One region of the Glutamicibacter sp. V16R2B1 genome, then DNA from elsewhere that is predicted to be linked to it. Evidence: riboswitches for the same ligand, from Rfam matches in the RefSeq annotation. Region 1 holds a riboswitch; each other region holds the start of a gene.

Region 1 (7,576 bases):
GACCTGGAGATCCCCGACGAGATCCAGTGGCGTGCGGCCATTGATACCGCCATCGCGGACTTTGATGCCACCGGCGGGGCCGATGAGGCCGTGGTGAAGCTGGTGGCCGCCCGCGGGGACGCGGACAGCGACCCGGCCCTGTGCTGGGTGACCGTCACCCCGGCCCCGACGCTGGGCCAGGCCCAGCGGGATTCGGGTGTGGACGTGCTGCTGCTGGATCGCGGCTATGATTCGAAAATCGCCGAACGCGCGCCCTGGCTGCTGATGGGAGCCAAGACGCTGTCCTACGCGGTGAACATGGCGGCCCTGCGCTATGCGCGGGCCCACGGTGCCCATGATGTCATCTTCACCTCCTCCGACGGTGCGGTGCTGGAGGGCCCGACCTCCACCGTGCTGATGGCCCAGCGAGATGGGCAGACCAAGCGCCTGCTCACCCCGCTGCTGGAAACCGGGATCCTGCCGGGCACCACCCAGGCGGCGATCTTCGCTGCCGCCGCGGAGGCCGGCTGGGAGTTGGGGTATGGTCCGCTGCGTCCCGAGGACCTCTACCAGGCCGACGTACTGTGGCTGGTTTCCTCGGTGCGCCTGCTCACCCCGGTGAATTCGCTGGACGCCAAGCCGCTGCGCTTCGACGCCGAACTGCACGCGGAGCTGAGCGAACTGGCCGATCACCTGGCCTAACCGAGCACGCAAAAACGGGGGGAGCAGTCCATGGACTGCTCCCCCCGTTCTTGGTGCGCTATCCCCAGACCAGGCTCCAGGTCCCGGCCAGCACGGCAGCGGCCACCGCCAGCGCCCCCACCGCGAGCCCGGCACCGATCACCAGCACGTCACGCCCCCCGAAGTCCGGGGTGCGCAGCCAGCTGCGCCGCCCGGCGCCGAAGCCCTTGGCTTCCATGGTGATGGCCAGTCGCCCGGCCCGTCGGATCGCCTGCACCAGCAGGGCCAGCACCTGCCCCAGGTTCGCGCGCAGGCGCTGGGCCGGGGACCCGAAGTTCCCCACCCCGCGCGCCCGGCGGGCCAGGGTCAAGGTGGTGAACTCCTCCACCAGCAGGCCCAGCAGCCGCATTCCGGCCAGCGCCCCGAGCACGAAGCGGTGCGGCACGCGCAGCTGCTGGGACAGGGCCGAGCCCAGGTCGGAGGGGTTGGTGGTGCTCAGCAGCAGCACCATCGGCACGGCCATCGCCATGGCGCGCATGCCGGTGGCGATGCCGCCGGCCAGGGAGCCCTCGGTGATGGTGAAGACCCCCAGGTCCAGCAGCAGCGCCCCGGAGTCCTCCCCGACCAGGCTGATCCCCCAGGCGGCGGTCAGCCCGGCCAGCAGCAGCGGCCAGGCGCGCAGCAGGAAACGTGGGATGCTCAGCCGCGCCAGCGGCAGCATCAGCAGGGTCGCGGTGATCACCACCAGGCCCGAGACCCAGTCAATGGTGGCCACCAGCGGGATGGTGGTGGCCACGATCGCCGCCAGCTTCGCCAGCGGGTTGCGCCGGGCCAGCCAGCTGTCGCCCACCGCGGATCCCAGCAGCGGGTCCGGTCCGGAGGCCTCGGCCCGCGGGGCGGGGGCCTGCAGCTCAAGTTCCCGGGCGCCCAACGCCCGGGCGAAGTGCCCGTCATGGGTCACCGCGATCACGGCGGTGCCCTGCTCGATCACCTCGATGAGCAGCTCGGCCACCTCCCGCCAGGTGTTCGCGTCCTGCCCGAAGGTCGGCTCATCCAGGATCAGCACGTCCGGGCTGGCGGCCAACACCGTGGCCACCGAGAGCCGGCGCTTCTCCCCGCCCGAGAGCGTGTACGGGTTCGCCTCGGCCAGGTGGTCCAACCGCAGCCGGGTCAGCAGCGCGGCGGTGCGTTCGGCGATCTGCTGTTCATCAAGCCCGGTGCCGTCCTGCCCATCCCGTTCCCCCTTCGCCCGGCGCGGCCCGTAGGCCAGCTCGTCGGCAACGCTCTGGGTGACAAACTGGTGTTCGGGTTCCTGGAAGACCGTGCCGATGCGGGCCACCAGCTGCCCGGCCCGCCAGAGGAACGGCTTGTCCCCCGCCTCACCGGCCAACAGTTCAGTGGCGTGCAGCCAGCCGCTGGCCGGCTCCAGCAGCCCGCCCAGGGTCAGCGCCAGGGTCGACTTGCCCACCCCGTTCGCGCCGCGGATCACCAGTGCGCCGCCGGCGGGCAGTTCCAGGTCCACCGCCGCGGTCAACGGGGCCTTCTTTGAACGCCTGGCCTGCAGCTCGCTGGCCCGCAGCAGTTCACTGCCCGGGCTGGTGCGTGGGGTACGGGTGTGCGGGACGTAGCCGGGCACCCAGATCCCGGCCTCGGCCAGCTCCCGGCGCAGCGGCTGGTCGCTCAGCAGCGCCTGCGGGGCCACGTCATGACTGATCCCGCCGCCGGGCTCCAGCACCAGCACCCGGTCCACGTGTTCCACCCAGGTCTCCACCCGGTGCTCGACCACGATCAGGGTCGCTGCCGTGCGCTCGGCGGCGTTGAGCACCGCGTCGCGTACCCCCAACGCGCCCTCCGGGTCAATGTTGGCGGTGGGTTCATCCAGCAGCATCAGCCCCGGGCGCATGGCCAGGATCCCGGCCAGGGCCAGGCGCTGCTTCTGTCCCCCGGACAGCTGCTGGGTGGGATGTTCCGGCGCCAGCTGGCCCAACCCGACCGCCTCCAGTGCCAGGGGAATGCGCCGGGAAATCTCCTGCGGGTCCACCCCGAGGTTTTCCGCCCCGAAGGCCACGTCGTCTTCCACCCGGGCCTGCACGATCTGGGTTTCCGGGTCCTGCTGCATCAGGCCCACACCCTGGCGCGGCCCGAACGCGTCCTGCTCCCCCACCAGCAGCTGCCCGGTACACCCGGCCAGCTCGGAAACGTCCAGGACCCCGGCCATGGCGTGCAGCAGCGTGGATTTGCCCGCGCCGCTGGGTCCCAGCAGCAGCACCCGCTGCCCGGCCGGAACCTCCAAATCCAGGGCGTGCAGGGCCGGTTGCTGCCGGTCGGCGTGCTTCCAGCCGAACCCGCGCGCGCTCACGGACAGGGCACCGGATTCCAGCTGGGGCAGCGCGGCGTGGTTCGTGATGCCGGCGGTCATTGCTTCGCCCGCCCAAAGACCGGTTCACGGTTCGCCCTGCGGCTGGGCAGCGCGGAAAGCGCCCCGGTGGCCGCCAGCGCGCGGGTGGCGAAGTAGGACAGGATGCCGGCAATCACCAAGCCGGAGAGGCTCATCGCCGCCACGTGGAAAAGCTTCATGCCCGCGGTGTATTCCGCATAGTAGGCCATCAGGTAGGCCTCGCTTAGCGCACCGAACAGTCCGGCGCCCAGCCCCGCCAGCATCGCCACCCCAAGGCTCCACACCCGGTAGCGGAAGAGCGCGAACACCACCTCGGCGCCCAGCCCCTGGACAATGCCGGAAACCAGCACGGTGATGCCCCACTGCGAGCCCAGCAGCGCGGAGATCACCGCGGCCAGCAGTTCACAGTACAGGGCGGCGCCGGGCTTGCGGATGATCAGGGCCCCGAGCACTGCCGGGAAGAGCCACATCCCGGCCACGAAGGCGCTAGCCGGCGGGAAGGCCACAAAGGCCAGGGAAATGAAGCCGTAACCGGCGTTCCAGCCCCAGAACACCACGCCCGAAGCCACGGCGATCACCGAGGCGACGACGATGTCGGCGACCTTCCACGAGCTGCTGGCCCGCAACGGTGTTGTTGTCACTTGGATATCCTCCTGAATCAGGAGGGGAGCATGTATGCGAACCGGGGCGCGTCCCCGGGGGCATACCTGAGATTCTCGACTTCCTTCGCCGGTACTAGCCGGGGCAGGTTCGAGGGTCTGCGATCTATCGCACTCTCAGCGTCTTTTACCCTTACGCCTGCCGTGACGCGCCTGGCGGCACGGCAGCGGGCTGGTATGACGCTCCCCTGTCGGTTTATGTCTGCGTTGCCACCATACCCCAGGATGCCGGTCGGGCAGAACCCGCACCGGCGACCGGTTTGAGGCGGACGTCATATTGCTCTTGCTCCGGCCGCCAGGCGCCGCCTAGCGGGAGCGGGTGAGCACCGGTTCCCGGTGGGCCCGGCGGCTGGGCAGGGAGGCCAAGGCACCGGTGTTGGCCAGCATGCGGGTGAGGAAGAACGAGCAGATCCCGGCGATCAGCAACCCGGAGACGCTCATCGCCGCCACATGGAACAGCTTCATCCCGGCGGTATAGTGCACGAAGTGGGCGGTGATGTAGGCACCGTTGAGGGCGCTGAGGAAGCCGGAGCAGAAACCGGCCAGCATGGCGGCGGACAGGTTCCACACCCGGTAGCGCAAGAGCGCGAACACCAGCTCGGCGCCCAGCCCCTGCAGCAGCCCGGAGACCAGCACCGTCAGTCCCCAGTGGGTGCCCAGCAGGGCCTCGATGATGGCGGCCAGCAGTTCGCAGTACAGTGCCGCACCGGGCTTGCGAATGATCAGCGCCCCGAGGACCGCGGGGAACAGCCACATGCCCGAGAGCAGCGCGCTGGCCGGCGGGAACGCGGCGAAGGCCAGCGTCACGAAACCATAACTGGCGCTCCACGCCCAGAACACCACGCCCGAGGCCACGGCGATGACCGAGGCGATCACGATGTCCGCGACCTTCCATGAGGTGCCGCCGGTTCGCTTGGTTGTTGCCATTTTCTTCCATCCTCCTGGTTCAGGAGGGGAGCACATGCGGATGCGCAGGGAGCTGTCCCTGCCGCACATCTGAGATTCTCGACTTCCTTCGCCGGTACTAGCCGGAGCAGGTTCGAGGGTCTGCGATCTATCGCACTCTCAGCGTCTTCCACCGGTCCCGGCCACCGGCGTTTGCTGCGCGGTGAGCCTCGGGGACGGTATGACGCTCCCCTGTCGTTTCTTGTCAGCAGATTGCCGCGGCGATCCGTGGATCACCCGATGCCATGTCTGCGATGCCACCATAGCTCAGGATATGCTTTCGATAGAAAGAGAAGTCCCCATGCGAACAGGAGCGCGAAGAATGAAACCAATGATGAAGCTGCTCGCCACCGGCATTTCCCTGGGAGCCGGGTTTGTCGGCAGCAAGCTGGTGGACCGCCTGTGGAAGGGATTCACCGGCAATGACGCCCCGCGCCACGGCCAGGAAGCCGAAGCCGAAGCCTCGATGCGCCAGGCCCTGGCGTTCGCCGTCTTCTCCTCCGTGGTGGCCGCGATCATCCAGGTCCTCACCGACCGCGGCACCCGCAAGGCGTTGGCCAAGCTGAACAAGTAGTTCCCCGGCGATTGCGCCGTGGACAGGCAGGGCCTCGGAGCACCGTGATGCGGTGCTCCGGGGCCCTTGTTCGTGGTGCCGGCAGTGGCGCTAGTCCTTGTTCTGGCGGCTGGCGTTCTCCACCACGGTGCGCAATTCGTCGCTGTACAGCGTTTCGCGCTTCACGTGCTTGGTGCGGTACCCAGAACGGCCAATCATGTGCGCGGAGACCGGTGCGGTCAGCAGCTGCACGCCCCAGGCCAGGGCGAGCACCGGCACCACCTGCCAGGAGCGCAGGTGGATGGCCAACCCGATGAACAGCAGCAGGAAGCCAAGCACCTGCGGCTTGGTGGCCGCATGCATCCGGGTGAGCAGGTCGGGGAAGGTCAACAGGCCTATGCCGGCGATCAATGACATCAGCGAGCCGACGATCATGCAGCCGGCGGCCACAATTTCCAGGAACTGATCCATCACGCATTCCTCTGGTCGGAAACGAACCGGGAGACGGTGACCGAGCTGATGAAGCCGATGGCGCAGGCGATCACCACGAACAGGATGTGGTTGGTGTGCCGGTTCAGGTACATTTCCAGGCACAGGGCGGCGGAGATGATCAGCAGCATCACATCCAGGGCCAGCACCCGGTCCAGGATGGAGGGTCCGCGGGCGACCCGGATCAGGCAGGCCACCGCACCCACCGAGAGCAGCACTCCGCTGATTCCCACGATGATGTAGCTCAACGCTTTGCCTCCTTGGCCTTCTGGCGGGCGCGCTGGGCGATGTCCTTGCGCACCTGCTTGACGTACTCGTACTCGTCGTGGCTGCCGATGGCCATGATCACCCGCCGTTCGATTTCATGGATCTTCGCCCGGGAGCGGGCGACCTTGATGGCGTTGGAGGCGTTGAGGTAATGCAGGTACAGGGTGGAGCTGCGCCGGTCCACCTCCACCACGAACGATCCGGGGATCAGGGTCAGCACGTGCCCGACCGTGGTGACGATCAGGTCCGAGTCGGTGTGCAGGCGCACCGCGATGATGGAGCTGCGGGTCTTCTGGCGCCGGAAAAGCGCCAGGTAGGAAACCTCCAGGCTGGCCGCCACCACCTGCATGATGAACCAGCCCAGCAGCAGGAAGCAGTACCACGGGTTGATGCGCCCCGACAGACGCACCGGGGGCAGCGGGAACAGGGCGACCAGCAGCAGGGACAGCAGCGCCCCCACGATTAGGGTTCCGGGGGTGAAGTCCTGCCACAGCGCGCCCCAGACCAGGGTCATGAACAGCAGCAGCGGCCACTCCTGGCGCAGTGTGGCGCGGTTGCGCTGGCCCGAGGCCTCATCCAGCGCGTCGGCGATGCGCTGGTCGCGTGGCTCGTCAATACGTTTTGGCATGTGTCCTTCCCCTTTAGCCTGGCGGCAGAACCGCGGTGATGTAGGGGGCCCGGCTCAGCAGCTCGGCGGCCACCCGCTGACAGAAGGCAAAGAGCGGTCCGGCGAACACGGTCAACGCCACCCCGGCGGCGACCAGGGCCCCGGTGGAGTAGCGCATCCCCCAGGGCAGGAACTTCGCCTCCATCTGCCGGGCGAGCCTGGCCCCCAGGATCGGCCCCTGATTGCCCGAGGACTGGATCAGTTCGGTCATCTCCTTGGACTGGTCCACCAGGGACGCCTGCGGGTCCTCCGCCTCGGCCGCCCGGCGCCAGAAGGCGCGGGCCCAGACGCGGATGATGGCCAGCAGGGTCAGCAGGCTGGTCAGCAGCCCGGCGGCGATCACCGCCCAGTTCAGTGCCCCGCCCTGTTCGGTCGCGGCGTGCAGCAGGCCGAACTTGCCCAGGAACCCTGAGAATGGCGGGATGCCGCCCAGGTTGATGGCCGGGATGAAGAACAGCACCGCCAATGCCGGGGAAAGGCGGGCCAGGGATCCCAGTTCGGTGATGTTCGCGGTGCCGGCTCGCCGTTCAATCAGCCCGGCGACCATGAACAGGGAGGTCTGCACGATGATGTGGTGGCCCACGTAGTAGATCGTGGCGGCAATCGCGGTTTCGGTGCCGACCGCGATCCCGAAGATCAGGTAGCCGATGTGGCTGGTCAGCGTGAAGGAGAGCATGCGCTTGAAGTCCGACTGGGCCAGCGCACCGAAGATGCCGATCACCATGGTCAGCGCCGAGACCACCAGCAGCACCGAGTTCACTTCCCCGCCCGGGAACAGCAGCGTCTCGGTGCGCACGATCGCGTACACGCCCACCTTGGTCAAGAGTCCGGCGAACACGGCGGTCACCGGGGCCGGGGCGGTCGGGTAGGAGTCCGGCAGCCACAGCGAGAGCGGGAACACGGCGGCCTTGATGCCAAAGGCGATCAGCAGGAAGCTG
Region 2 (7,576 bases), on a different contig from region 1:
TGCACCGCGTCGATGATCCCGGCGTTGGCCAGCATCCCGATCTTCACCGCGTCGATGCGCACATCGGCGGCGATGCTGCGCAGCTGGGCGGTGACGAACTGCGGCTCAACGGCCTGCACCGCGTCCACGCCCCGGGTGTTCTGCGCGGTCAGGGACGTGATGGCGGCCATCCCGTAGCCCCCGGTCGCGGCGATCGCCTTCAAATCCGCCTGGATTCCGGCGCCCCCGGAGGGGTCGGAACCGGCGATGGACAGGATGTTGTGGATCATTTCGCCTCCTGCCAGGCGCGCAGCAGCCCGCCGGCGGCCGCACCGGGGTCGGTGCTGGAGCAGATGGCGCGCACCACCGCCATGCCCTCGGCCCCGGCCGCGCGCAGCGCCGGGGCGTCCTCGGCCTGCAGCGCACCGATGGCCACGCAGGGCAGCTGGGCGATCTTCCGGGCCCGGGCGAAGCCCTCGATCCCGATCGGGGTGGGGTGGTCCTTCTTGGTGGGGGTGGCCCGGATCGCCCCGACGCCCAGGTAGTCGATCATCGAGGCGTTCGCGTTCGCCGCCGCCAGCTGCTCATCGGTGGAGGCGCTCAACCCCAAGGTGGCGTCCCCGATCAGTTCGCGCACCCGCTGCACCGGCAGGTCCTGCTGCCCGATGTGCACCCCGGTGACCGCGGCCCCGGCGGCCCGTGCCGCCAGGTACACGTCCACCCGGTCGTTGACCAGCAGTTCGGCCCGGCCCGCGGTGAGCTGACCGGCGGCCAGGGCCAGTTCATAGAATTCGCGCGCGCTTTCCTCCTTGGCGCGCAGCTGGATCCACTGCACGCCGGCCTGCACGGCGGCCTGGATGACCTCAAGGGTGCGGTGTGGGGTGCAGCTGGCGGTGTTGGCGACCAAATATACGCCGAGATTTCGCATGATTGTCCTTAAACCGCCCCCCTGCGGGGCCGGCGGGTTGAGTCGTGGGGGGATGAAGAATGAGGGATCTAGAGTTCCTCGATGCGCACCGCACCCAGTTCCTGCGGATCGGTCAGGGCCAGGGCGTCGAGGAACTGCGCGGCAAAGCTGCCCGGCCCCAGGGACAGGGCGGCGGCGCGTTCGGCGGCCCGCCCATAATAGGCGTGGGCGGCAACGGTGGAGGTGAACACGTCCTGCCCGGCGGCGATCGCCGCCGCGGCGAACGCGCCCAGGGCACACCCGCCGCCGGTGACGCGGGTCAGTTCGATCCCGTCGGTGTGCACCATGACCGTGCGCTGGGCGCTGACCACGGCGTCGGCCGGCCCGGAAATCGCGACCACCGCGCCGTGGCGTTCGGCCAGTTCCCGCCCGGCGGCGATGGCCGCGGCCACGGGGTCGGCCGAATCCACCCCGCGCCCGGCGGACTGGTGCCCGGCCAGGGCCATGATCTCCGAGGCGTTGCCGCGGATCAAGGCGGGGCGCAGCGAAACGATGCGCTGGGCGTAGCGCGTGCGCACCGGCAGCGCGCCAACGGCCACCGGGTCCAGCACCCAGGGCGTGTTGGCCTGGTTCGCGGCCTCGATCGCCTCATCCATGGCGGCCAGCTGTTCGGTGCTGGGGGTGCCCAGGTTCACCAGCACCGCGCAGGCGGTCTTCGCGAACGGCCCGGCCTCCCCGGGCAGGTTCGTCATGGCCGGGGCGGCGCCGGCGGCCAGCAGCGCGTTGGCGGTGAAGTTGGCGACCACGGTGTTGGTCAGGCAGAACACCAGGGGGCTGGTGTGGCGCAGTGAATGGATCACGGCAGGCAGGGTCATGTGCGACATCCCTCCGCTAGTTTGAACTAGTTCAGGTTCGACGGGTGTCATCTCAGTCGGCGGCGCCGACACCCCGTGTCACTCGTGACCGAGCGTACGCAATCGCCCACCCGTTGACAAACCTGTGACGCGCCGCACCGCGCCGCCCCAGGTCAGGGCCGGCCCGGCGCGCCCGGCGGTGCTGCAGGGCCGGCAGCAGCCGGGCGCCCATGTGCCGCTGACGGGTGCTTTTCGGGGCCGGGGTGCGGGATGAGCAGCCGCGCCGGGAAGCACAGCACCGCCAGGCTGAGCCCGACCCATCCGTAGTCAAACCCGTAGCCGCAGAACAGCAGGGCGCCCAGGGCGGCGGTCACGGTGCGCAGCGAACGCAATTCGATCACCTGCCGGTACCAGCGCTCCCAGTGCCCATCCACCGCCCAGGCCACCTGCATCCGCCGGCTGGCCAGGCGCACGGCGGCGTGGGCCAGCAACAGCACCGCCACCAGCAGCAGGATGAACGCCGCCGGGGCGGTGACCAGCCCCCACAGGTAGTCCAGTGGCGGGCGCAGCAGGAAGTAGACGCTGGCGGCCATCAGCAGCCCGGCCACCGGGTAGATCCAGCGCGGAAGCGGTCCCCAGTGCCGGGGCCCGGTCCGACCGGCCTTGCCGTGCACGTACCCCATGCTGCTGCCGGTGATCACCAGGTAGAGCAGGGCGGCGCCGGTGATCAGCACCATCAGGTGCATCCCCGGCCGTGCATCGGGCAGGGCCTGCGGCTGCGGTGAGTGCGTGGGCCACAGGACGAGCAGCAGGATCAGTGAGGCGCCCAGCGCCACGTACTGGGTGGCGAACAGGTGATCGCGCAGGGCGCGCACCGGATGCCGCGGCACGGCGGTGACGCCCTCGAAGTTCTGCGGCGGGCGCCAGAACAGCATCACCAGGGCGACGCCGAGCACGGCGTAGTTCCCTACCGAATCCCAGCCGTCGCCCAGCGCGCGCAGCCGCTCAAGGTCCCCGTCCGCGGCCTGCTGGTGGAACCACCGGGCCTTGTAGTGCAGGGCGGCCGCGCCGTTGGCGGCCAGGACCACGGCCACGGTGCGGTACAGCCGGTTCAGCCACACCCGGCGCAGCACCCGGTTGTCGTGCCGCGAGATCCCCGGCAGCGGCCTGCGGCGCAGGATCACCAGGCTGGCCAGGAGGGTGGCGGCCACCAGCAGCCCCAGGCAGAGGGCCAGGTACGGCAGCACCTCGCCGGCCGGGCGCAACCCGTCGGCGGCCGGGATGAAGTAGCTCATTTCCTCTTCGCTGAGCTCGCGCTGCGCGGTGGGAGCCCGGTAGGGCACATCGCCCGCCGCCCACAGCGCGGTGAGCGAGCCGGCCAGGACCAGGACGAGGGCCGCCACCAGCTTGCCCGGCACCAGCCCGGTGCGCGGCTGCGGGTCGGCGCTGCGCTGCACGCGCGGCCCGGTGAACTGGGCCAGCACGTAGACGAACCCGACCCACAGCGCCGGGGTGGCGGCCCGCCCCACCGCGCCCGGCCAGCCGCCGGGCACCGCCTGCCCCTCCGCGCTGATCAGGTAGAAGGCATCGAACCAGTCGGTGGAGACGGCGGCGAGGAACCCGATGAGCGCGCACCACCGGGCGTACCGGCGCGCCTGGGACAGCAGGTTCCCGCTCCCGCTCGGGCTGAGGGCCCGCAGGATCAGCGCCACCAGGGCGGCGGCGACGGCGAACGAGCCCAGCGGGGCGCTCAGGTCGGTCATCGGCCCTCCTTTATCCAGCCCAATGTATCAACCCGGTGGCGCAAACGGGGGCCGGGGGATGACGTACGCTCGAGCCATGGGAATCTTCACCTCACAGCAGCCGCCGGAACCGGTCGGGGAAACCGCGCCGCCGGTCGACGAGCACCCGGGCAAGATCGCGGAGATGATCGCGCACCTGCGCCGCTCCGCCGACGCGCGCATCACCCATCCGCGCCGTTTCCGCGCCCAGCAGCTGCGGGCCCTGGAGAAGATGCTGGCCGAACGCAAGGAGGACTTCATCGCCGCGCTCGCCGAGGACCTGGGCAAGAGCGCGACCGAGGCGAAGTTCTCCGAGATCGACTTCCTGCGCACGGAAATCGACGTTGCCCAGCGCCACCTGGCCGAGTGGATGGACTCCACCTCGGTGAAGGTGCCGCTGTCGCTGCAGCCGGCGATGGCCAAGATCGAGCCGCGGCCGCTGGGGGTGGTGCTGATCATCGGCGCCTGGAACTATCCGCTGCAGCTGCTGCTGGCCCCGCTGATCGCCGCGATCGCGGCCGGCAACGCGGCGGTGCTCAAGCCCTCCGAACTGGCCCCGGCCACCTCCGGCACGATCGCCCGGCTGCTGCCGCACTACCTGGACCCGCGGGTGTACGCGGTGTGCGAGGGCGGGGTGGACACCGCCACCGAGCTGCTGGCCGCGCGCTGGGACCACATCTTCTACACCGGCGGGGCGCGGGTGGCGCGGATCGTGGCGCGGGCGGCCGCCGAGCACCTGACCCCCACCACGCTGGAGCTGGGCGGCAAATGCCCGACCGTGGTGGACAACCACCTGCCGGCCACCGCCAAGCGGATCGCGTTCGCCAAGTTCATGAACAGCGGGCAGACCTGCGTGGCCCCGGACTACATCCTGTCCATCGGGGACGCGGACGCGCTGGTTGACCGCCTGGCCAAGGCGATTAGCAGCTTCTACGGCCGGGACCCGATCAGCCACCAGGACTACGGGCGGATCGTCTCACGCCAGCACTTTGAGCGGCTCACCGGGCTGCTGGAGCACGGGCGGGTGGTCATCGGCGGGCAGAGCGACGCCCAGACCCTGCGCCTGGCCCCCACGGTGATGCGCGACGTGGAGCTGGACAGCCCGCTGATGACCGAGGAGATCTTCGGTCCGATCCTGCCGGTGATCGAGGTGGAGTCCTTCGACGCGGCCCTGCAGTTCATCGCCGAACGCCCCGCCCCGCTGGCCGCCTACCTGATGAGCGAGAACCCGCGGCTGCAGTCGATCTTCTCCGACCGGGTGCGGGCCGGGGCGATCGTGCACAACGCGCCGATGACCCACCTGATCGTCCCGACCCTGCCCTTTGGCGGCGTGGGGGACAGCGGCATGGGTTCCTACCACGGCAAGCACGGCTTTGAGCGGCTCTCGCAGATGCGTCCGGAGCTGAACAAGACCACGGTGATCGACACCCTGAACGCCGTCTACCCGCCCTACTCCTGGGCCAAGCGCAAGTTCATCGACAAGCTCATCTAGCCCCGGCGCCGTGGCGGCGGGCTACACCTGGCCGGCCAGCGCGGCGTCCACGATCTGGCGGGCCTCGGCGAGCACCTGCTGCAGGTGCTCCTGGCCCACCGTGGATTCGGCGTAGATCTTGTAGATGTCCTCGGTGCCCGAGGGCCGGGCGGCGAACCAGGCGCGCTGGCTGGAGACCTTCAGCCCGCCGATCGGGTAGCCGCTGGCCTCGGTGGCCTTGGTGGTGATCGCGTCCCCGGCCAGCTGCGTGGCCTGCACCGCCTGCGCATCAAGCCGGCCCAGCACCTCCTTCTGCTGCAGGTCCGCCGGCGCGTCGAAGCGGGCGTAGTAGCTGGTGCCGTGTTCCCGCACCAGCTCGGCGTGCAGCTGGCTGGGGGACTTGCCGGTGACCGCACGGATCTCGCTGGCCAGCAGCGCCAGCATGATCCCGTCCTTGTCGGTGCTGAACGGGCGCCCGTCCCGGGTCAGGAAGGAGGCCCCGGCCGATTCCTCCCCGCAGAACACCGCCCGGCCGGTGGCCAGCGGCTGCACGAAGTACTTGAAGCCCACCGGTACCTCCAGCAGCTGGCGGCCGTGGGCGGCGATGACCCGGTCGATGAGCACCGAGGAGACCAGGGTCTTGCCCACCTGCGCGTCCCCCGGCCACTGCGGGCGGTGGGTGAGCAGGTAGTCGATGGCCACGGCCAGGAAGTGGTTCGGGTTCATCAGCCCGGCGTCCGGGGTGACGATCCCGTGCCGGTCCGCGTCCGCGTCGTTGCCGGTGGCGATGTCGTAGCTGCGGCGGTTCGCCACCAGGGAGGCCATCGCATCCGGGGAGGAGCAGTCCATGCGGATCTTGCCGTCCTTGTCCAGGGTCATGAACCCGAACCGCGGGTCCACCCGCTCGTTGACCACCTCCAGGTTCAGCCCGTAGCGCCGCCCGATTTCCCCCCAGTAGTGGGCCGAGGCCCCGCCCAGCGGGTCGGCGCCAATGCTGATCCCGGACTCGGCGATCGCGGCGAAGTCGATCACCTCGGCCAGGTCGGTGACGTACAGTTCCCGGAAGTCGAACGCCTCGGCGTCCGGTTCGGCCCGGCGGATCTGCCCGGATTCAAGCAGCTCGTTCGCGCGCTGGGCGATCGGGCCGGTGATTTCGGATTCGGCCGGCCCGCCGTGCGGCGGGTTGTACTTGATCCCGCCGTCGGCCGGTGGGTTGTGCGACGGGGTGATGATCAGCCCGTCGGCCTGCTGGCCGCCGGCGGCGTTGTGCACCAGGATGGCGTGGCTCAGCGCCGGGGTGGGGGTCAGCCCGTCCTCGGCCAGCACGCGCACCGAGTTGCCGGCCAGCACCTGCAGCACGGTGCGGTACGCCGGTTCGGACAGGGCGTGGCTGTCCTTGCCCACGTACATGGGACCGGTGATCCCGGCCGAGACGCGGTAGTCCACCACCGCCTGGGTGATCGCGGCGATGTGCGCCTCGTTGAAGGAGTCGTTCAGCGAGCTGCCGCGGTGCCCGGAGGTGCCGAAGGAGACCCGCTGCCCGGCCTGCTGCGGATCGGGAACGCGGCTGAAGTATGCGTCCAGGACCTCCTGCAGGTCGATCAGGTCTTCTTCGCGTGCCGGCTGTCCCGCGCGTTCGTGTGCCATGCCCATCCTTTGTCTGCCAGGTCAAGAGTCTGCTACTAGGCATCCTATCGGGGTTGGCCGTGCGCGCCGCGCCGGTTTCCCTGGTTCCCGGACGGTTTATAGGATGGAGGCGATGAGCTACCACCCGTACCCCCAGAACACCTATGTGCCCCCGCCGCAGCCCACCGGACTCTCGGTGGCCTCCCTGGTCCTGGGAATCCTGTCCCTGCTTGGATTCCTGGTCATCATCTTCATCCCCCTGGCCGGGGTGATCACCGGCCACCTGGGGTACCGGCGCGAGCCGGCCGGGCGCGGGATGGCCCTGGCCGGGCTGATCACCTCCTGGGTGGGGCTGGTGCTGGCGCTGCTGTGCTACGCGTTCATCATCTTCGTGTTCTTCTTCTCCGCCTCGTTCTACACCGACCTGAACCAGAGCGTGTACTCCGACTACGCCTAAGGGCGCGCAAACACGCCAATGGCCTGGCCCCCGCATGGGGACCAGGCCATCGTGTGTTTGCGGGGACCTGCTAGTGCACGGTGCCCATCAGCTTCTTCAGCGCCGGGGTGGCGGCGAACATCGCCAGGCCCAGCACCACCGCGGTGCCGCCCAGCCACAGGAAGTAGGCGACCTCATTGCCCTCGGTGTAGTACCCGGCCAGCACGCCGGACAGGGTGGTGCCCAGCGAGACCGAGAGGAAGAACAGGGCGATCATCTGGGTGCCGAACGCGGCCGGGGCCAGCTTGGTGGTCACCGCCTGGCCGATCGGGGAGAGCAGCAGCTCGGCGATGGTGCACAGCAGCAGGATCCCCACCAGGGCCAGCAGCGGGGTCTTGGCCAGCGAGTTCAGCGGGATGAAGCACAAGAAGGCGATGCCCACCACGACCAGCGACAGGCCGAACTTCACGCTGGTGCGCGGCTGGCGGGAACCGAGCTTCGTCCACATGGTGGCGAACACCC
Region 3 (7,576 bases), 310 kb from region 1:
GGCTGGGAGAAGTTAAGCGGTGGCAGCAACAGGAGGGGCAGCGATGATCAGTACACGCGAGATCGCAACGGTGGACGAGGTGCCGGGGCTGTTGGAGATTTGGCGGGCTTCGGCTGCAACCGGACGCGAGTTGGTCTCTGCCGCCGACATGGATCGGCTGGCCCAGGCGCTGGAGGCCGTCTACCTGGGCAACGCCCGCGTGGTGGTGGCCGAGCGCGAGGGGCAGGTTGTTGGAACACTGGCCCTGGAGGGGGCGCGGCTTTGCCTGCTCTGGGTGCACCACGAGCACCGCCGCCGTGGCGTGGGCCGGGCACTTATCGGCCACGCACAAGGCCTCAGCTTTGAGCTGCACGTCGAGGTGGGTCAGCCGGAGCATGCCGTCGCGGCGTTCCTGCGCGCGGTGGGGTTCGCACCGGCGGAAACCACGGACGGTGTACCCCACGGTACGGTGCTGCGGCTTGCCGGTTCCGGTTCCGACCCCAGCGGGGACAGTGGCAGGATGGAGTCATGAGTGAAGAGAAACGAGAATTACGTGCGGTAACCGTCGAACGCACCACCAGCCGCCAATACCGCGCCACCAGCACCGAAACCGGAGCCAGCATCGAATTCGGGCAGGGCGAGGGGCTGCTCAGCCCGGTCGAATTGCTGCTGGCCGCCATTGCCGGCTGCTCGTCAATTGACGTTGATGTGGCCACCACCCGGCGCAGCGAACCGGAGACCTTCAAGGTGGAGGCCGCCGGATACAAGGTGACCGAGGATGGGGCCAGCCGCATGAAGGACATTTCCATGTCCTTCGACCTGAAGTTCCCGGACACCGAGGAGGGGCGCAAAGCCGCTGGAATGGTTGACCGGATCATCAAGCTTTCACACGACAAGTACTGCACGGTCTCACGCACCGTGGAATTGGGCACGCCGGTGACCAGCACGCGGGTCGACAACTAGGAACGCGAGGGGGCGCCGCCGGCTGATGCCGGTGGCGCCCCCGTCTTTTCTGGGCCGCGCACCCCGGCTTGGGGCCAACCGCGGATACAGCGCAGCTATGCCTCGCCCGGAGCCGGTTCCAGCTCCAGGGCGGCGATGGCCGGGAACGGGTCGCTGCGCAGCCGTCCAAAGGTCAGCACATCCACCCGGGCGCCGTCCATGACGAACTTTTCGCGTTCCACACCCTCCTGAATGAAGCCAGCGGCCCGGGCCACCCGCAGGGACGCGGGATTGTTCGCTCGCGCCCCCAGTTCCAGCCGGTGCACGCCGCCACTGCTGAGCAGGTGATCAGCCACGGTGGCCGCGGCCCGGCTGGCCAGCTGCCGGCCGCGGTATCCGGCGGCCACCCAGTACCAGAACCAGCTCAGCGTGTTGGCCCGGTCCAGGCTCGCGCACACCAGGCCCACCAGCGTCCCGTCCACGTCGATGGCGTAGGGGCGCTGCTCCTGCGGGGACGCCAGCAGCCGGTCGATGTAGGCGTGGGCTTCATCCAGGGTTCTTACCGATCCCTGGCGCTTCATCTGCGCATCCGAGGTGAACGCGGCCAACACCGCCGGGGCGTCGGCGGGGCGCAGCGGGCGCAGACGCGCCCTCGTCGCTTCCAGTCCTGCCGGGGCTGGGGCCGGGCGTGGCGCCGGGGTCGAGTGCTGCTGCGCGCCAACGGCACTGGCGGTGCCCTGGTGGTACAGCAGCTGCCAGCGTCCCCGCTCCAACTGCCACAGGGAACTGCGGTGGGCGGTACGCACCCCGGTGCTCTGCCAGCGCAGCAGCACCTGATGCTCGGACAAGGCCAACAGGCTCGGGGCGTGCAGGGCGGCCGGGGGATTATCGGTGCGCGTTTGGGTGGCCAACAGCGCGATGATCTCGTCCTTCGTGTAGTGCCGGCCCGAGACCCCCACCTCCTCAAACATCTCGTGCAGCAGCACAGCCAGCTGCTGCGCAGCCCCCCGGACCGCTGGTGAGAGCAACTGCTCTTCCAGGGCCAGCAGCTCTTGGGCCAACGGGTCGCTGCGCTCCAGGAGCCGGGGGTAGGACTGCGCGTTGTGGGTGGTGCCGGATGCGTTCATGCCTCCCAGTGAACCACGGGTTGTGTGTGCGGCGGCCCGCCGGCGGGACCGGCCGTCATGCAATTGGTGTTTGTGAGCTGCACCATGCCTATAATCCTTCTAACTCCGCGGGAGCCTGCGCGATCTGTTGATCCGGGCTGAGAGGGCTTCGTGCCGACCGCTACACCTGATGCGGGTCATGCCGCCGTAGGAAGGAAAGTGCCCTGATGCATGTCGTGATCGTTGGTGCCGGGATCGCCGGACTATGTACCGCTTTTGAACTGCGCAGCCGCGGGGTGCGCGTCACGCTCTGCGACCCTAACCCCGCCGGGGGCGCCAGCCATGCGGCGGCCGGCATGCTCGCCCCGGCCGCGGAAATCGTTTGGGGACAGGACCGGCTGCACCAGATGATGGCCGACTCGGCGCAGCTCTACCCGGAACTGGTGGCGCGCGTGCAACAGGCCACCGGAACGACGGTGGCGTACCGGCAAAACCCGACCATGGTCGTCGCCGCCGAGGCCGCCGACCGCCAGGCGCTGGCGGAGCTGGAGGAGGTCCGCCACCGGCTGGGGCTGCCCACCCAAATGCTGCTGGGCTCCCAGGCGCGGCGCAGGGAACCGGCCCTAGCCGGCAACATCGCCGGAGCTCTGGTATTCCCCGAGGACCACCAGGTCGATCCGCGCTCACTGACCGGCATCCTCATCGAGCATTTCAGGCAGGACCTGATCCGGGAGCAGGTCAGCGAAGTGGAGCTCTGCGGCGCCACGGCGCGGGTGCACACCCAGACCGGGCGGGTGCTGGAGGCGGACCAGGTGCTGCTGGCCACGGGCCTGGGACAGGTGCCCGGCACCCCGCAGCTGCCGTTGCGGGCGGTGCACGGCGACATCCTGCGCCTGCACTTGCCGGCCCACCTACGCCCGCTGCTCACCCACACGGTGCGCGGGGTGGTGCACCGGCGCAACGTGTACCTGGTGCCGCGCAGCGACGGCAGCATCGTGCTTGGCGCCAGCAGCCGCGAGGACGGCAACGACCTGGTCAGCGTGGAGGCGCTGTACACCCTGCTGGATGATGCCCGGCGCCTGGTGCCCGGGATCATGGACGCCTCCCTGCGTGAGGTGGTCGCCCGGCCCCGGCCCGGCACCCCCGATGACCGGCCCATCATCGACCGGGTGGACGCACACACGGTGGTGAGCAATGGGTTCTTCCGCCACGGCGTCCTGCTGGCACCCCTGGGCGCCCGGATCGCCAGTGACCTGCTGCTGGGCGCCGACCCGGGGACGCACCGTGGGCTGTTGGGGCTGCACCGCTTTCCGGTCGCGGCCAGCAGCACCAGCCGCTGATCCCGGTCACCCGATCAGGCGGCCCTGTCCGCCGCGCATCCGGCCCCGAACCCGGGCAGCCGCAGACATCCGGCGCCGCCCGCCACCCCGGTGAGCGCCACCAGCCAAAGCCAAAGCAACCAGAAAGAGAGGCACGAGAGGCAATGCCTGAAATCACCGAGATCGAGGTGCAGCTCAACGGCCAGAGACTGAAGCTGCCCGACGGGGCCACCGTGCGTGACATCGTCGCCGGGCACACCAAAAAGCTCATCAACGAACAAGGCCTGGCCGTGGACGGCTCACGGCTGGGAATCGCCCTCGCCATCGACGGGGACGTAATTCCGCGCAGCGCCTGGGCCAGCCACACGGTGGCGCCCGGGGCACGCATCGACCTGGTCACCGCCGCACAGGGAGGATGAGAAAGATGACCCAGAGCAACGAAGCACCCCACACGCCCGAAGATGTCTTCAGCATTGCCGGGGCACAACTGCGCTCCCGCCTGGTGATGGGCACCGGGGGAGCGACCTCCCTAAGCACCCTGGAAGAGGCCCTGGTCGCCTCGGGCACCGAGGTCACCACCGTGGCCATCAGGCACTATGCCGCAGCCGGTGGGGATTCGGTGTTCGCCATGCTCCAGCGCCTGGGCGTGCTGGCGTTGCCGAACACCGCCGGCTGCTACACCGCCCGCGATGCGGTGCTCACCGCCAGGCTGGCGCGCGAGGCCCTGGAAACGGACTGGATCAAGCTGGAGGTGATCGCCGACGAGCATACCCTGCTGCCGGATCCGATCGAACTGTTTACCGCCGCCGAACAGCTGGTGGCCGACGGGTTCCAGGTCTTTGCCTACACCAATGACGACCCGGCCCTGGCCCAGCGACTGGATGATGTGGGAGTCGCGGCGATCATGCCGGCCGGCGCCCCGATCGGTTCCGGGCTGGGCATCCTGAACCCGCACAACATCGCCACCATCGTGAACCGGGCCAGCGTCCCGGTGATCCTGGATGCCGGGGTGGGCACCGCCTCGGACGCGGCCCTGGCCATGGAACTGGGCTGTGAGGCGGTGCTGCTGGCCAGCGCGGTAACCCGGGCGCACAACGCCCCGCTGATGGCCACGGCCATGCGGGACGCCGTCAGCGCCGGACGGGCCGCCCGGCTGGCCGGGCGCATCCCCAAACGGGACTTGGCCCTGGCCTCCTCCCCGGTCGAGGGCACCATGCAAAGCCTGGCGGGACAGTTCTCATGAGCCCGTTGGAACCGTTGGTGGCCCCGGGCCCCGAACTGACGCCGGACCAGCTGGCCCGCTACTCCCGGCACCTGACGCTGCCCGGGGTCGGGCCCGAGGGCCAGCGCCGGATCCGCAACGCCAGGGTGCTGGTGGTGGGTGCCGGGGGACTGGGCGCCCCCATCATCAACTACCTGGTCGCCGCCGGGGTGGGGCAGCTAAGCGTCATCGATGATGACGTGGTGGAAGCCTCCAACCTGCAGCGCCAGGTGGTCCACCGGCACCAGGACCTGGGCCGGGCGAAGGCGGAGTCGGCGCGCCAGGCCGCGCTGCGCCTGGATCCGCAGGCCAACCTCACCGCCGTCGTGGACAAGCTCACCCGGCACAATGCGGTGGAACTGTTCGCCGCCCACGACCTGGTGTTGGACGGGACCGACAACTTCGCCACCCGTTACCTGTCCAATGACGCCGCGGAGCTGAGCGGCACCCCACTGATCTGGGGTACCATTTTCCGCTTCAGCGGCCAGGTGTCAGTCTTTGCCCCGGGCCGCGGCCCGATGCTGCGCGATTTGTTCCCGGAAATCCCCGACGCCGACTCGGTGCCCAGCTGCGCCGAAGGCGGGGTCTTCGGGGCGCTGTGCGGGGTGGTGGGCTCCACCATGGCCGCCGAGGCGCTGAAACTGATCTGCGGAATCGGTGAACCCCTGATCGGTCGCTTCTGGCGCTACGACGCCCTGCAAGCCACCACCGACATCCTGCGTTTTGCCGCGGACCCGCATCGGCAGCCCGTCACCGAGCTGCAGGACTACGAGCACGGGTGCGCCCTGCCGGCCACGGTACGGCAGATTGATGCCGGGCAACTGCAGGACGGGCAGGGACGAAACCAGGTGCTGGTGGTGGACGTGCGTGAAGCCTGGGAACGCGAAATGGGAAGCATCCCCGGCAGCGTGCACATCCCCCTGGAACGGCTGACGGAGCAGGGCTGGGCGGCGCTGGACGGGCTGGCCACGGCGGACCAGCTGGTGCTGGCCTGCAAGTCCGGGGTGCGTTCCCAGCGTGCCGCACGCATCCTGAGCGAAGAGCGCCCGGATGCGCAGGTCTTCAGCCTTCAGGGCGGAACCGTGCAGTGGTTCGAACAGGTTCGGGGCCGGACCCTGGTCTACTAGTGCCAGTGAGCCGGCAGTGTTTCACCGTCTGCCGGCCCCTGCCCGGGGAGTCATTGCCTTGCGCCGGCGAATCCAGGTGGCGACCGCGGCGGGCAGGTGCACAAACACCAGCGGAGCGAAGCTCTAGGAAAACAGAGCCGCGGAGCCGATCAGCACCGCGGCGAGCACACAGGCCGCCAACAGCACGGCACTCAGGATACGCATCCAAGCCTGTTCCGGGCCACCGGCCAAAGCGATCAGCAGACCGGTGCCGGTGGCAAAGGGAATCAGCAACCAGGTGTGCGGGCCCGGCAGCGCGAGGGCCAGCAGGTAGCAGCCCAGGGCCGAGGCGGCACTGAGCACCAGCATCTGGGTGGCGGCAGGAACCCGCGGCCGCTGCCCGATATCGGGAATCGTCATGCTCCCGCTCCTTCCCGGTGCCCTCCGTGCCGGCAGATGCGCCGCCATTGTGACCAGTGTGGGTGCAGAAATTCGACGATTCAAGGCCCGGGCGCGAATAATGGCTGAATGGAGAACGCAATGTCCTGGAAGGTCAGACCATTCGAGCTGGCCGATGAGCAGCAGGCGCTGGCCGCCCAGGCCGAACTTCAGGCCGATGACTTCGACTTTTTGGTTGGCCGAGGGGCGAAGGAGAGCTGGGCGGACTTTGTGGACAGGTTGGAGGCCAACCGCCAGGGGGTGGGGCTTCCCGACGGGTGGGTCGCCTCGGGCACCTTCGGTGGTTTCATCGGCGGACGGCTGGTCGGGCGTGTCGGAGTGCGCTATGAATTAAACGACTACCTGCGAGAATTCGCCGGACACATCGGCTACGGGGTGCGACCGGGTTTCCGAGGCCAGGGGGTGGCCACCAGGCTCTGCCGTTTCGCGCTCGCCGAGCTGGCCCAGCGTGGGATAAAGCAGGCGCTGATTACCTGTAATGAGACAAACGCCGCGTCCCGGGCTACCATCGAACGATGTGGGGGAGTGCCCGATGCGGCGCAACCCGCCGTCGTCTACAACGGGGACACCACGGTGCTCAGGTTCTGGGTCCCGACCGCCTGAAGCGTGGTTCCCGAAGTTTTTTTGTGTTCAATACGCCACAGAAAACCGGAGGACTTCTCGGCAGCGCGTAAAATAAATAGCTGGGTCAAAAGTGGCCCCGATCCCTATGACCCGAAATTCCTCGGACGGAAGTGAGCCTTCACGCATGTCAGAAAACACCACACTTCGCGAAGATCTTCGCAACGTTGCCATTGTGGCGCACGTTGACCACGGCAAGACCACCATGGTCAACGCGATGCTGCAGCAGACCGGTGCGTTCGACAGCCACGGCGAAACCGAAGACCGCGTGATGGACTCCGGTGAGCTGGAACGCGAAAAGGGCATCACCATCCTGGCCAAGAACACCACCGTGTTCTATGAGGGCCCGGCCGCCAACGGCCACAAGATCACCATGAACATCATCGACACCCCCGGGCACGCCGACTTCGGCGGCGAGGTGGAGCGCGGCCTGTCCATGGTTGACGGCGTGGTGCTGCTGGTGGACGCCTCCGAGGGCCCGCTGCCGCAGACCCGCTTCGTGCTGCGCAAGGCGCTGAGCGCGAACCTGCCGGTGATCATCGTGGTCAACAAGACCGACCGCCCCGATGCCCGCATTGACGGGGTCATCTCCGACTCCATGGACCTGCTGTTGGGCCTGGCCTCCGACCTGGCCGACGAGGCTCCGGACCTGGACATCGACCAGATCCTGAACGTGCCGATCGTCTTTGCCTCGGGCAAGGCCGGCTACGCCTCCACCAACCAGCCCGGCGACGGCGAACTGCCGGACAATGACAACCTTGAGCCGCTGTTCAAGACCATCAT
Region 4 (7,576 bases), on a different contig from region 1:
TGGGAACCGGACGCGGCGGAGATCCGGGACGGTGGAAATGAGCGCGCTGGAGGAACACCACGAAGTGTGGCGGACCCTGTGCCTGTCCATGCCCGGAGCCTACGAAGACTTCCCCTTTGGGGAACACAGCACCGTGTTCAAGGTTGCCGGACGGGACCGCGCCAAGGGCAAGATGTTTGCCCTGCTGATGGTGCATCAGGGCGAACTGCTGCTGAACCTGAAGTGTGAACCGGCCATCGCCGAACGGCTGCGAGACGAGCACGAACAGATCACCGGCGCCTACCACATGAACAAAAGACACTGGAACTCAGTGCGCGTGGGACTGGACCCGCAGGTGATGCGCGAACTGGTCGAGGATTCCTATGACCTGGTGATCGAGGCAATGCCGGCACGTGACCGGAGCGCCATCCAAATCAAGAGACACACCGGCGGCGGCTAACTAGACTGGTGGCATGTACTTCATCGTTGTTAAGTTTCAGGTAAAGCCCGAATTCACCGACAGCTTCATGGACCGCGTCGCCGAGTTCACCCGCACCACCCGCGCCGAGGAGGGCAACTTGTTCTTCGACTGGTCCACCAGCGTCGAAGACCCGAACGAGTTTGTGCTGGTTGAGGGGTTCCGTGACGACGAAGCGGCCGCCACCCACGTCAATGGCCCGCACTTCGCCGCAGGTCTGGAAGCCATGCGTCCGGCCCTGGTGTCCACCCCGAAGATCATTTCCCGCAAGGTCGATGGTCAGGGCTGGGAAGAAATGGGCGAGCTGAAGATCGACTAGTTTCTGCCGCTGAGCGACCCCGCTTCCCCGGCCGGGGTCAGGGCGTCGACACGTCAAAAGCACCGCCGCTGGCGGTGCTTTTGACGTTAATCTTCACCTTGTCTCCCTGGGCTCTCGGCCTCTAGTGGGTGTTGCCCCGGCGACGCAGCAGCACCATGAGCAGCCCAACGACCAGGATGACCGCGGCAACGATGCCGATGCTCGAGTACGCGAAGCCCGTGTCGGCCAGATCCTGATGATCGGGTGCCGGTGACTGGGAAGCGTCCGGGCGTGGCGGCGCGGGGCTTTGGGTTGACTGGGTCGGCGACGGCGACGCCGACGGGGACGCCGTGGGCGAGGCGCTCGGCTGCGGGCTGGGTTCCGTGCTCGGCGTGGTGGGTGCCTCGACAGCTACCGTGAGCGGCACGGAAATGTCCTCCCGGCCCACCTGCGAGATCACCAACTGGTACTGGCCTTCCTTCAGCTTTTGAGGCGCGGTCAGCTGGAAGGAGGTGGAGCCGGCGCCATCGGCCGCGGCGATGTCCTGAACTTCAACCTCCCCGTCGAAGGCGCTGGCCGAGATCTTCGCCCCGGGCTCCAAATCGGAAACCGCCACCTCCAGGGTGGCGCCAGGAGCGAGGGTGGCCGAGGAGAGGCTCACGGTGGCCCATTCGGCGCCCGCCTGCACGGCGCGGCCCAGCGGCGCTGGATCCACGACGTCGTGGGACTTGAAGTAGTTCACCGTGGCGTCCAGGTCCACCTGGCCGCTGTCGGCATGGTCCTTGGCTTCGGCGAAGGCCGTGAAGTTATCCCCGCCGGAGGCCAGGAACGCGTTGGCCGCGACCCGAAACGTGTCAGAGTCGGCGACGGGCTTTCCGTTGAAACTCACCGACGTGATGTGCTCACCGCGGGCCGCGTCCTCCACGTAGGTGTAGCTCAGTCCTTCGGAGATCCCCAGGTGCAGCTTTTCACGGGAAGCTCCTTCCGGCTGCCATTGCTGTTCGAGCACTTCATACAGCTGGGCGCCGGTCATGTCCATGGTGATCAGGGTGTTGGCGAAGGGCTGTACGTCCGCGGCTGCCTTGTAGGTGACGATGCCGTTTTGGCCGTACAGCAGATCAGCGCGCAGACCACCGGGGTTCATGAAGGCGATTTGTGCCGGGGCCCCGCCGAAGTCCTCGTTGGAGGTCGCCCACAAGTGGACATCGGCGATGGTGTTACCCAGGGTGGATTCCACGCCGCGGTCATCACCTGCCGGTTCGCCGCCGCGCAGGATGTCGGCGCTGATGGCGCCGATTTCCTGCTGGCCTACTTCTTCGGATTCGGCAACGGCCTTGTCAACAATCTCTGTGACGGCAGCGTTTGGCTTGAAAGCCGAGCCGCCTTCGGCAGCCAAGGGGACAAGCTTGGAGTCCGACTGCGTGACCGTGCCGTCGCTGGCATCAATGCTCAGGGAGATTTCGCCCAGGGTGGTGCCGTACTGATGCGCCTGGATCACCGGCCGGGTTTGGTCAGTGCCCGCGATTGGCACTGAGCAGTGGTAGGGCTTATGGGTGTGTCCGGAAATGATGGCGTCGATGTGCTCATCGGCATTGCGGATCAGCTGCCCATAATCCGTTGATTCCTTGGCAATCGTGTCACAGGCCGTGCTTTCGGATCCGTCGTGGGTCAGCAGCACCAGCACGTCGGCTTCACCGTTCTTCTTGTCGCCGTCGCTCAGCTTCTCTGCCACCCGGTTGGCGGCCTCGAGCTGGTCGCCGAAGGTGAGGTCGCTGATCCCGCTGGGGCTAACCAGCGTGGCCGTGTCCGCGGTGACCGTGCCGATGAACCCGACCGATACACCGTCGACTTCGCGGATTGTGTACTCCCTGAGGACCGGCTTGCTGGTGCCCTTCTCGTATACGTTCGCGCCGAGGGCATAGTCCGCCCCCTCGGCTCCTTCGGCTTTGGACTTGGTGCCGTAGCGGGGGATTACACGCTCCTCCAGGTCCTGGAAACCACGATCGAATTCGTGGTTGCCCACCACCGACAGGTCCAACCCGGCGGCGCCGAGCGCGTCAATCGTGGGCGCATCCTGCTGTGAAGCGGAGGCGAACGTGGAGGCACCGATGTTGTCGCCGGCCGAGACAAAGAGGGTATTCGCATTCTCCTGCCGATATTTTGCGACCGCTCCGGCCAGTACTGCAGCTCCGGCAGATTCGCCCTCGGCCTGGATGCGTCCGTGGAAGTCATTGATGCTCAGCAGGTTGAGCTCTACTTCCTTGGCCCGACTTGGGTCGGTGGGCGCTGCCTGCGCGCCAACGGCGCCGGAGGCAATGAGCGAAAAGGACGCCAGGGCAGTGAAACCGACCCTGGGCAGACGTCTGGAGGTAGACATGGAAAATCCCCTAGAGGTAAACAAGTGATCGTCACATGTTTATCCCACGGGAGTGAACCTGTCGATACTTTTTGATGAAGTGTGGGGTTGATGTCGGGGGCCGTTCACGTGGCCTCGCTTCACACGGCGTTCCCGCAGCGGGTCGGCCTGGTCGGCTTTCATCGCGAAATCCGCGCCACAGTTTGACTATCAAGCAGATCTTTCACGTTCACCGTGTGATCGTGGCCGGCTTCGGTGCAGAGCCGCAACGGGGGCGTGCGGATCATTCGCCGCTGGGTGGCCCCACCCGCGAGGCTCCCACGATTCGTCCGACCAGCGCGCATACGGCCAGCACGAAGAGCAGGTATGCCCCGGTAAGCAGACCGTAGGCCAACTCACGATGCTGGACGTTGAGGGCAAAGATGAAGACCGCGGCACCGCACACCAAAAGCGCAACCCCCAGAAGCCGCATCTTCATCTCTGCATCACGCATCCCTTGTTCCGTAGACCACGCTGTCCCGTGAAAAACCAATGACTGTAATTACAATAATTGCACAAATAGTTGTCCGAAGGAATCCTCCGAAAGGACTAGATGTGCCTGCTCACCTACCGCAGTGGGATGAAGCGGCGCCTCGGGGAGCAGGGTAAACCTAGGAAAAACCGGTTCACCGCCGTGAGCCGGGGGTGTGCGCGGTTAGAGGCAGCTGCGCAGGATCTTCTCAATGGCCGCCTGTTCGGCCTTTGTCATCCACGCGTCATATTTCGCCTTCACCTGCGTCTGACGGGAAACGTAGCTGCACCGGAAGGAGCGGTTGGGCGGCAGCCACGTTGCCGCGTCCTTGTCGCCCTTGGATGCATTGGTCGGGCCATCCACAGCCATCAGGTTCAGCGGGTCGTTGGCAAAGTTCAGGCGGGTTTCGGCGTCCCACTGCTGGGCGCCCTTCTGCCAGGCATCCGAAAGCGCCACCACATGGTCGATCTGCACCGCGCTGCTGGTTCCCTGCCCGCGCACAAAGGAGATGCTCTTGCCGGTGTAGGGGTCATCAAGTACGCCGCTGAGCACCACGCATTCAATGCGTCCCTCCCGGTATTCCACGTCCTTCAGGTCCCGGGCGAGAATGTCATTGCGCGCGTCGCACCCGTTGCGGTCGGGGTCCTTCCAGCCCTTGCTGAATTCCTCGCGCGAGTACCCGGTCTTCGGGGCGCGGCCCTTGACGTCGATTTCCTCAAGCAACGCCAGCGATTCTGCGAACTCAAGGCTTTGCTCTTCGGTGATGGGGCCGCCGGTGGAGGGGGCTTGTGACTGCGTTTGCCCTGGAGCGGCGTCGGGGTTGAAATCGCTGAGCGTCCCGGCCGAGCATGAGGTCAGTGACAGTGAGCCAAGCAAGAGGGCCAGGGTGATGAAGCGACGCGGGCTGCGCATGCGGTAGAAGGTTCCCTTCGATGCAGTGGGCGCACCAAAAATAAGGTGCTGCCTGTGGTGTACAGCCAGCACCTTATCGCTTCGGGGCGACACTATCGCCCGAACCGCCGGGGCACCTTCATGTGGTGTCCGTGACGCAGACCGCGCTAGTTGGTCGCGGTTCCCGGATCCTCGTCCTGGCCCGGACGGGTGTGCGATGCCCCGCCCTCATCACGCCACTTCTTCAGCTGCTCGGGTGACACTTCGCCGGTGTCGATGTTTTCTGGTGCGTAGGGGTCCTTGCCCTTGTCATTTACCGTGTCCATATCCTCACCGTAGGCCGGTTCCGGCAAAGCGACAAGGAGTCCGGTCCCGTCCGTTTTCGTAACGGCAACGGCGCGGCCTCGGCATTGTCCGGGCCAAAAAGTCTCCAAGTCGGTGCCTGGTCGCTGGATGTGGTAGGAATGGGGTTAGTGACACGGGGTGCCGCCGCAGCGGCTGAGAAAACACCCGTCGAACCTGCACCAGTTAGTACTGGCGAAGGGAATGTCCTGGATTCCACGATGCCCCGCACCTTTGAGTGGCTGCGGCGTATCCACCGGGTTCCGTTCGCCTTGACCCACATTCAAGGAGTTCGAACACCATGAACACACAAACCACCACCGTCGAAACCAGCAACAGTGCTCTGCCCCTGGCAGAGCAGCAGGTGTTGGTCACTGGCGCCGCGCGCGGGCTGGGCGCGGCCATCAGCACCGCCTTCCTGGACGCCGGAGCGAACGTGGTCCTCAACTACCACTCCTCGGGGCAGGCCGCCAACGATCTGGCTGTCCGCTACCCCGAACAGGCCCTGGCCGTACAGGCTGATGTGCGTGAAGCCGGGCAGCTGAAGGACCTGGTCCGCCAGGCCGAAGAGCACTTCGGCAAGCCGCTGACCACGCTGGTCAACAACGCGCTGGTCGACTTCTCCTTCAACGGGGACGCCCGGCCCAAGGCTGGCGAACTCAGCGCGGCCGATTTGAGCAAGCAGTTCACCGGGTCGGTGCTGGCCCCGGTCGCCGCAATCCAGGCCGTGCTGCCGAACATGCGCAAAGCCGGTTTTGGACGGATCATCAATATCGGCACGAACCTCTTCCAGCATCCGGTGGTCCCGTACCACGACTACACGGCCACCAAGGCGGCACTGCTGTCGCTGACCCGCACCTTCGCCGATGACCTGGGACCCGAGGGGATCACCGTGAACATGGTCTCGGGCGGACTGCTGCGCACGACCGACGCCTCCGCGGCCACCCCGGAAGAGGTCTTTGACTTCATCGCCTCCGGCACACCGCTGCGCAAGGTCACCAGCCCGGCCGAACTGGCGGACGCCGTCCTGTTCTTCGCCTCCCCCTGGGCCCGCGGCGTGACCGGACAGAACCTGATCGTGGATGGGGGACTGGTTAAGGGATGAGCCCCAAGCAATTGAAACTCAACCTGTTCATCTACGGTGCAGGCCACCACCAGGCTGCCTGGCGGGACCCGGACTCCGCTGCCGAACGCCTGGGCGACACCGGGTACTACACGCAGCTGGCGCAGACCGCAGAGCGCGGGCTGCTGGACGCGGTGTTCCTGGCCGACGGCCAATCCATCTCCCCGCAGGCCGCAAAGGCCGGACCCACCTGGTTCTACGAGCCGCTGACCCTGCTCTCGGCGTTGAGCCAGCACACCGAACACATAGGCTTGGTGTGTACTGTCTCCTCCAGCTTCTACTCCCCATTCCATGCCGCCAGAATGCTGGCCAGCCTGGACCACCTCTCCGGCGGACGGGCCGGGGTCAACGTGGTCACCAGCATGTGGGATGCCGAGGCGCAGAACCATTCGATGCCCGGGCTGGGGGACCATGACACCCGATATGCGCGAGCCGATGAATTCATTCAGGTGGTGCGCCGACTGTGGGATTCCTTCCCGGCCCAGGCCATACAGGCCAGCCGGGACGGGGACTTCGCCAGCCCGGAACTTCTGCAGCCCATCGAACACGTGGGGGAGCACTTCACGGTGCGTGGCCCCCTGAACGTTCCCGGCGGCCCGCAGCGGGCCCCGGTGTTGTTCCAGGCCGGCTCCTCCCCGCAGGGTCGGGAGCTGGCCGCGAAGTATGCCGAGGCCGTGTACGCGGTGGCCGCCGATCGGCAGATGGCCCTGGACTACGGTACCGATCTGCGCTCCCGGATCGCCGCGGCCGGACGCGACCCGGAAGCGGTGGCGATCATGCCGGGTCTGGTGACCTATGTGGGGCGCACGCATGAGGAAGCCCGGGCCAAGCAGCGCCGACTGAACGAGCTGCTGCCCACCGGTGACGCGCTCAAGCAGCTGGGCGTCTTCGTGCAGCAGGACACCTCCGGATGGGACCTGGATGCCCCGGTGCCCGAACTGCCGCCACTGCACAGCTTCACCGGACCGAAGGGACGCTATGCCACGATCCAGCGGCTGATCGCCGTGCACCAGCCCACGGTGCGCGAACTGCTGGGGCTGCTGGCCGCCGGAGGCGGACACGCCACCATGATCGGTACCCCGCAGTCCATTGTCGATGAGATGGAGCAGTGGCTGGACTGCGGGGCGGCGGACGGCTTCAACCTGATGCCGCCCACTCTGCCCGGCGGCATCGAGGATTTCGTGGACCTGGTGATCCCCGAACTGCAGCGCCGGGGACTTTTCCGCACCGCGTACTCCTCCTCGACCCTGCGCGGGCATCTGGGACTGGGCCTGCCCGCATCGTCCCGGCCCCGCGAAGAAGCCAGCCAGCCCGGATAGCGGCCGGGGCCGGTTCAGCGCGATCGGGTGCGTAGCGTCCAGTAGGAGGAGACGTGCACCCGCTTCTTGTCCAGGCCCCAGCCAGCGACGATGCGGGAGATCGCCTTGGCGGCAGAGCGCTCGCCGTGGGCGATCACCGTGCTCTGTGGCGGGGGAGTGGGCAGCTCCAGGAAAGCTTCGGCCAGCAGGTCGGTGGTGCCCGGAGGCTGTCCATTGCGGTGCAGCCAGCGCAGCTCCACTCCCGCAGGGTGGGGGATCTGCAGTTCGCCCTGCGGCCCG

Evidence for each region. A riboswitch is a leader RNA that binds a small molecule or an ion and turns the genes downstream of it on or off. The one in region 1 is predicted to bind thiamine pyrophosphate.
Region 2: another riboswitch for thiamine pyrophosphate. It lies ahead of thiM (hydroxyethylthiazole kinase); the one in region 1 lies ahead of FDN03_RS10550 (ECF transporter S component).
Region 3: another riboswitch for thiamine pyrophosphate. It lies ahead of thiO (glycine oxidase ThiO); the one in region 1 lies ahead of FDN03_RS10550 (ECF transporter S component).
Region 4: another riboswitch for thiamine pyrophosphate. It lies ahead of FDN03_RS04380 (3-oxoacyl-ACP reductase); the one in region 1 lies ahead of FDN03_RS10550 (ECF transporter S component).

What each region holds. Positions count from the first base shown of each region.
Region 1 covers NZ_VATX01000015.1:101,718-109,293, reverse strand. The annotation lists gene FDN03_RS10560 (aminodeoxychorismate lyase) at 1-681, shown strand, start outside; gene FDN03_RS17025 (ATP-binding cassette domain-containing protein) at 740-3,079, opposite strand; gene FDN03_RS10550 (ECF transporter S component) at 3,076-3,699, opposite strand; TPP riboswitch at 3,763-3,917, opposite strand; gene FDN03_RS10545 (ECF transporter S component) at 4,024-4,644, opposite strand; TPP riboswitch at 4,711-4,866, opposite strand; gene FDN03_RS10540 (DUF4235 domain-containing protein) at 4,994-5,236, shown strand; gene mnhG (monovalent cation/H(+) antiporter subunit G) at 5,327-5,686, opposite strand; gene FDN03_RS10530 (monovalent cation/H+ antiporter complex subunit F) at 5,686-5,952, opposite strand; gene FDN03_RS10525 (Na+/H+ antiporter subunit E) at 5,949-6,599, opposite strand; gene FDN03_RS10520 (Na+/H+ antiporter subunit D) at 6,613-7,576, opposite strand, start outside.
Region 2 covers NZ_VATX01000002.1:35,798-43,373, reverse strand. The annotation lists gene FDN03_RS00775 (bifunctional hydroxymethylpyrimidine kinase/phosphomethylpyrimidine kinase) at 1-269, opposite strand, end outside; gene thiE (thiamine phosphate synthase) at 266-907, opposite strand; gene thiM (hydroxyethylthiazole kinase) at 976-1,761, opposite strand; TPP riboswitch at 1,753-1,847, opposite strand; gene FDN03_RS00760 (hypothetical protein) at 1,914-3,503, opposite strand; gene FDN03_RS00755 (aldehyde dehydrogenase family protein) at 3,580-5,013, shown strand; gene pgm (phosphoglucomutase (alpha-D-glucose-1,6-bisphosphate-dependent)) at 5,035-6,639, opposite strand; gene FDN03_RS00745 (DUF4190 domain-containing protein) at 6,752-7,075, shown strand; gene FDN03_RS00740 (oligopeptide:H+ symporter) at 7,146-7,576, opposite strand, start outside.
Region 3 covers NZ_VATX01000015.1:415,012-422,587, forward strand. The annotation lists gene FDN03_RS12040 (alpha/beta hydrolase) at 1-47, shown strand, start outside; gene FDN03_RS12045 (GNAT family N-acetyltransferase) at 44-511, shown strand; gene FDN03_RS12050 (OsmC family protein) at 508-942, shown strand; gene FDN03_RS12055 (GNAT family N-acetyltransferase) at 1,038-2,048, opposite strand; TPP riboswitch at 2,146-2,258, shown strand; gene thiO (glycine oxidase ThiO) at 2,255-3,367, shown strand; gene thiS (sulfur carrier protein ThiS) at 3,511-3,765, shown strand; gene FDN03_RS12070 (thiazole synthase) at 3,771-4,589, shown strand; gene FDN03_RS12075 (ThiF family adenylyltransferase) at 4,586-5,734, shown strand; gene FDN03_RS12080 (hypothetical protein) at 5,858-6,133, opposite strand; gene FDN03_RS12085 (GNAT family N-acetyltransferase) at 6,242-6,775, shown strand; gene typA (translational GTPase TypA) at 6,921-7,576, shown strand, end outside.
Region 4 covers NZ_VATX01000007.1:50,390-57,965, reverse strand. The annotation lists gene FDN03_RS04405 (MmcQ/YjbR family DNA-binding protein) at 38-439, shown strand; gene FDN03_RS04400 (putative quinol monooxygenase) at 453-776, shown strand; gene FDN03_RS04395 (bifunctional UDP-sugar hydrolase/5'-nucleotidase) at 898-3,132, opposite strand; gene FDN03_RS04390 (hypothetical protein) at 3,395-3,604, opposite strand; gene FDN03_RS04385 (HNH endonuclease family protein) at 3,806-4,534, opposite strand; gene FDN03_RS16390 (hypothetical protein) at 4,681-4,839, opposite strand; TPP riboswitch at 4,983-5,077, shown strand; gene FDN03_RS04380 (3-oxoacyl-ACP reductase) at 5,157-5,960, shown strand; gene FDN03_RS04375 (LLM class flavin-dependent oxidoreductase) at 5,957-7,297, shown strand; gene FDN03_RS04370 (siderophore-interacting protein) at 7,312-7,576, opposite strand, start outside.